2 linked regions of the Ruegeria pomeroyi DSS-3 genome follow. The protein of the gene in region 2 interacts with the protein of the main gene of each other region in a pairwise test. Links are inferred from orthologs where the notes say so. Each region holds a gene or a part of one and is shown on either strand. Other genes may lie near its edges.

Region 1 (2,796 bases), 1.9 Mb from region 2 along the record:
CAAAGGCGCGGGCCTGCCCTGCTGTTAACCTTTCGGTAACGCAAATCACGGATCAAAGACCACAAGCAGGGCGATGCGTGTGCCGTCGATCACCACCTTGCCCTGATCGGGGAAATTCACGGTGATCTTGCCGGCGATGCTGGACTGGACCTGCCCTGTTCCCCAGTCGGGGTAATCGGGGTGGCGCACGAACATGCCCGGTGCAAGAATGGCATTGAGATCGGTCATATCCGGGCCCTGTCTGCTGGATGTGAGGTCTGATAACGGAGGTATCGCATGGCCCAAAGCGGCGTCAACCTGGCCAGCCTGATCGGCTCGCGCATCTGTCATGATCTGATCAGCCCGATCGGCGCCATTACCAACGGGCTTGAGCTGCTGGACATGACCGGTTCGGTCGAGGGGCCCGAGATGGAGCTGATTGCCGACAGCGTCGGCAATGCCGGGGCACGCATCCGCTTCTTTCGCATCGCCTATGGCGCGTCGAGCGATCAGATGCTGGGCCGCGCCGAACTGGTCGGCCTGCTCGACGATCTGAACCGCAGCGCCCGGGCCAAGGCCGACTGGGCACCGACTGAGCCGGTTACCCGCGCCGAGGTGCGGATGGCCTTTCTGGCACTGCAATGCTGCGAAACCGCCCTGCCCTTTGGCGGCAGCGTGCGGATGGACCAGCAGGGAGACCGCTGGATCGTCACCGCCGAGGCCGAGAAACTGTCGGTCGATCCCGCCCTGTGGGAGGGGTTGAGCAACCCCGCCGCCCTGAAACAGGTGACACCGGCGCAGGTTCAATTCGCCCTCCTGCCGGCGGTGGCCGAAGATGCCGGCCGGCGGGTCACGGTTGAAACCAGCGACCGCCAGCTGGTGATCCGGTTCTGATCAGGCCCGGGTCGTTCCGTTCCCGCGCACCAGGTATTTGAAACTGGTCAGCTGCGCCGCCCCCACCGGGCCGCGCGCATGCATCTTGCCGGTGGCGATGCCAATCTCGGCGCCCATGCCGAACTCGCCGCCATCGGCAAACTGGGTCGAAGCATTGTGCATCAGGATGGCGCTGTCGAGCCGCTCGAAAAAGCGCGCGGCAACCGCGTCATCTTCGGTGATCACGCAATCGGTGTGGTTCGAGCCATACTGCCGGATATGAGCGATGGCCGCATCCACGTCATCGACCACCTTGGCCGCGATGATCATATCGAGGTATTCCTTGCCCCAGTCCGCCTCGGTTGCGGCAAGCGAGCCGGGCAGCCCCTCGGCCCGCACCTCGACCCCGGCCTCGATCAGCGCGCGCACCAGATCAGCACCAAGATTGTCCGCTATATCCTTGTGAATCAACAGACATTCGGCTGCGCCACAAATTCCGGTGCGGCGCGTCTTGGCATTCATCACCACGCGCAGCGCCTTTTCAGGATCGGCGGCCTTGTCGATATAGATATGCACGATGCCTTCGAGATGGGCAAAGACCGGCACCCGCGCCTCGCGCTGTACCAGACCCACCAGCCCCTTGCCGCCGCGCGGCACGATCACGTCGACATAATCGGTCATGGTCAGCAGTTCGGACACCGCCGCCCGGTCGCGGGTCGGCACCAGCTGGATCGCATCCTCGGGCAGGCCTGCGGCGCGCAGCCCCGCGACCAGACAGGCATGGATCGCACCCGAGGAATGGAAGCTTTCGGACCCGCCGCGCAGGATCACCGCATTGCCCGATTTGAGGCACAGCGCCCCGGCATCCGCTGTCACGTTGGGGCGGCTTTCATAGATCACCCCAATCACCCCCAGCGGCGTGCGCACCCGCTGGATATGGATGCCCGAGGGCATGTCCCATTCCGCCAGAACCTCGCCCACCGGATCATCCTGGTCGGCCACGGTGCGCAAGCCGTCGACGATGCCCTGAATGCGCGCCTCGTCCAGCATCAGCCGGTCCATCATCGCCGGGCTCAGCCCCTTGTCACGGCCAAATTCCAGATCGCGCGCATTGGCGGCGATGATCTCACCCCGCCGGGCCCAGACCGCATCGGCGGCACCGATCAGCGCGGCACGCTTGGCCTCGGCGCTGGCAAAGGCCAATTGGGCCGCGGCGGCGCGGGCGCGTTTGCCCAATTCGGTCATGGTGGCGGAGATGTCGGCGATGTCTTTCATGTCGGGCCCCTGGGCTGCGGTCGGATCAATGGGTAGCGTCTGCGGGCCGACAGGTCAAAGCGCCATGTCGTCCCGGTGGATCAGCGCGGCGCGGCCTGGGTAGCCCAGCGTCGCCTCGATATCCGAAGACTGCCGCCCGCGAATGGCGCGCGCCTCGTCCCCGGTATAGCGGCACAGCCCCTGACCCAGGCGCCGCCCGTCAGGCCCGAGGATCGCCACCGGATCGCCGCGCCCGAAATCGCCGGTGACCGAGGCCACGCCCGCAGGCAGCAGGCTTTTGCCGCCCTCCAGCGCGCGCGCAGCACCCGCATCGACGGTGATGTCGCCGCGCGGCTTCATCGCCGCAATCCAGCGTTTGCGCGCCGCCTGCGGATCAAGCGTTGCGGTGAACCAGGTGCAGTTGGCACCGTTTTCCAGCGTTTTCAGCGGGTTCAGAGGCGACCCTTCGGTAATTGCCATGGCGCAGCCGCCGGCGGTGGCCATCTGTGCCGCCATCAGCTTGGTCTTCATGCCGCCCTTGGACAGGCCCGAGCCTGCATCCCCTGCCATCGCCACGATCTCGGGCGTGATCCGGTCGATCACGTCGAACCGGGTGGCGCCCGGATCGTCGCTGGGGTTGCCGGTATAGAACCCGTCCACATCCGACAGCAGAATCAGCTGATCGGCGCC
Region 2 (2,932 bases):
GGATAGCCCATCAGGCGTTACCGCCGCCGTTCGGGCCGGTATGCGTTGCCTCGGCTATGTCGCCCATGGCGATGGCGCGAATCTGCGCGCGCTTGGGGCCGAGGTGTTTCATGATATGGCCGAAGTGCCGGTGCTGCTCGCGCTGTGACCGGCTCAACCGGTAAGCGCGCGACCGTGTCTGCAGAGGTCCGGCCTCTGCTTTTCCTCTTGCCAGAAGTATCCTGGGGGTCCGGGGGCTGGTCCCCGGTTCCGCCCTGATCAGGCGTAGGTCGGGTGGAACTTGCCGCCGGGCGAAAGGGTAAAGATCTCGACCCCGTTTGCGGTCACCCCGACCGAATGTTCGAACTGCGCCGACAGCGATTTGTCGCGGGTGACGGCGGTCCAGTCATCGGCCAGCGTCTTGGTCTCGGGGCGGCCCAGATTCACCATCGGTTCGATGGTGAAGAACATGCCTTCCTCCAGCACCGCGCCGGTGCCGGGGCGGCCGTAATGCAGCACGTTGGGCGGGGCGTGAAACACCTGGCCCAGCCCGTGACCGCAGAAATCGCGCACAACCGACATGCGGTGCGCCTCGACATAGGTCTGGATGGCATGGCCGATATCGCCGAAAGTATTGCCCGGCTTGACCATCTCGATCCCCTTGAACAGGGCGTCATGCGTCACCTGGATCAGCCGCTCGGCCTTGCGCGGCAGCTTGCCGGCCACGTACATCCGGCTGGTATCGCCGAACCAGCCATCGACGATCACGGTGACGTCGATATTCAGGATATCGCCCTCGCCCAGCCGCTTGTCGCCCGGAATTCCGTGGCAGACCACATGGTTGACCGAGATGCAGCTGGCATGCTCATAGCCCTTGTAACCGATGGTCGCCGATTTCGCGCCGGCAGCCTCGACCATCCCGGTGATGATCCGGTCGATCTCGCCCGTGGATTGGCCCGGAAAGACATGTTCCGCGATATCGTCCAGAATACGCGCCGCAACCGCCCCTGCCGCATGCATGCCGGCAAAGTCGGTGGGTTCGTAGATGCGGATACCATCCCTGGTCAGGCGGCCACGATGTTCCTTCATCGGTGCGAGGCTCCAATAGTTGCGCGCGGATCCCTGTTTACGCTGCTTGCGCAGAAAGTGCCAGAGGGCGCAGCGTCGCAATATGTCAAAGCATATCGGCGATTTCGACTCCTTGAGGAGAGATATGGGTGGTCAGGATCAGCTTTTCCACACCCTGCGCGCGGGCCGTTTCAAAGGCGCGCGCATAGGCCGGGTCGATATCCGCGGCCAGGGTGAATCTGTCGCAATCGGTCCGCTGTACCAGATAAAGCATGATCGCCCGATGCCCCAGCCCGGCCATCGCAGCCAGCTCTGCCAGATGCTTGGCGCCGCGCGCGGTCACGCTGTCGGGAAACTCGGCCAGGCCGGGCTCACGGCACAGTGTCACGCTTTTGACCTCGACATAGGCGTCCGCCAGGCCGGGCCCGCTCAGCAGAAAGTCGATGCGGCTGTTCTGGCCGTATTTCACCTCGGGCCGCACCGTTTCATAGGCGGCCAGCGACGGAATGGCGCGGCGCTCGAGCGCGGTCTTCAAGGCCCGGTTCGGGACCGAGGTATCGACACCGGTGAAATGGCCGTTCTCGTGATCGACCAACCGCCAGCCGAACTTCAGCTTCTTCTTCGGATCGTCATTGGGTTCCAGCCAGATTTTCGTTCCGGGGTCCGCCAGCCCCATCATCGAGCCGGGATTGGCGCAATGGGCGGTCACCTCGCGCCCGTCTTCCAACTGGCAATCGGCCAGAAAGCGTTTGTAGCGACGGATCAGGCGGGCGGGGACAAGAGTTGTTTGAAAGCGCATGATCCCGGGCCTATACCTGCGGCAGGGGTCGATCAAGAGAGAGGGCGCCATGCCAAACCCAACCGCCGCCATGCTGGTCATCGGAGACGAGATCCTGTCGGGGCGCACCCGCGACGCCAACATGTACTATCTCGCCGGAGAGCTGAGCAAACACGGGATTGACCTGAAAGAGGTGCGCGTGGTCAGCGACGACGCCCCGGCGATCGAGACGGCGGTCAAGGCATTGTCGGATGGGTTCGACCATGTCTTCACCAGCGGCGGCATCGGGCCGACCCATGACGACATCACCGCCGATTGCATCGCCCGCGCCTTTGGTGCCGCCATCGACGTGCGCGCCGATGCGCGCGCCCTGCTCGAGGCGCATTATGCCAAGACCGGGCTGGAGCTGAACGCCGCGCGGCTGCGCATGGCGCGTATCCCCGATGGGGCCACGCTGATTGACAATCCGGTCAGCACAGCGCCGGGCTTTACCCTGGGCAACGTACATGTGATGGCGGGTGTGCCCAGCGTGTTTCAGGCGATGGTCGCCAGCATCCTGCCGACGCTGACCGGCGGTCAGCCGCTGTTGTCGCAGACCCTGCGGATTGACCGGGGCGAGGGCGACATCGCCGCAACCCTGACGCAGTTGGCCGAGGATTTTCCCGATCTGACCATTGGCTGCTATCCGTTCCAGATCAACGGAGCATTCGGTGCCAATGTGGTGGTGCGGGGTACGGATGGTGTGCGGATCGACGCGGCTGTCACCCGGCTTGCGCGGGAGACCGCGCAATGACGCCTGACTGGTTCGCGGTGGTCGATGCAACCTGGCCCGCCGCCGACAGCCGGACAGATGGCACCCTGACCCTGCGCGAGGGCCGCGGCGGCGGCAAGCGGGTCTCGGCCGCCTCAGCCTCGGGCGCGGTCTCCGAGCCTCAGATCGAAGCCGCCGAGGCTGCGATGCGGCAGATGGGCCAGCCGCCGCTGTTCCAGCTGCGCCCGGGGGACGAGGGGCTGGATGCGGCCCTGGCCGGACGCGGCTACTCGATCGTCGACCCGGTCAATATCTATGCCTGCCCGGTCAGCCAGCTGACTGACCTCCCGATGCCG

What was found. Proteins that work in one complex are often made in the same cells at the same time.
Region 1: the proteins of sfsA (region 2) and SPO_RS10065 interact in binary tests that used the Escherichia coli proteins (3 or more experiments, as listed by UniProt). The link is inferred for Ruegeria pomeroyi DSS-3 from one-to-one orthologs.

Annotation. Positions count from the first base shown.
Region 1 is NC_003911.12:2,110,913-2,113,708, forward strand. It holds SPO_RS10065 (glutamate-5-semialdehyde dehydrogenase), read right to left. Parts: upstream 2,128-2,796; coding sequence 874-2,127; downstream 1-873. Other genes in the region: SPO_RS10055 (DUF3553 domain-containing protein), read right to left, coding at 46-228; SPO_RS10060 (histidine phosphotransferase family protein), read left to right, coding at 277-873; proB (glutamate 5-kinase), read right to left, coding at 2,182-2,796. UniProt on the Escherichia coli protein: Catalyzes the NADPH-dependent reduction of L-glutamate 5-phosphate into L-glutamate 5-semialdehyde and phosphate. The product spontaneously undergoes cyclization to form 1-pyrroline-5-carboxylate.
Region 2 is NC_003911.12:3,968,648-3,971,579, reverse strand. It holds sfsA (DNA/RNA nuclease SfsA), read right to left. Parts: upstream 1,847-2,932; coding sequence 1,154-1,846; downstream 1-1,153. Other genes in the region: SPO_RS19075 (GNAT family N-acetyltransferase), read left to right, coding at 2,615-2,932; SPO_RS19080 (competence/damage-inducible protein A), read left to right, coding at 1,896-2,618; map (type I methionyl aminopeptidase), read right to left, coding at 259-1,068; SPO_RS19095 (HAD family hydrolase), read left to right, coding at 1-148. UniProt on the Escherichia coli protein: Binds to DNA non-specifically. Could be a regulatory factor involved in maltose metabolism.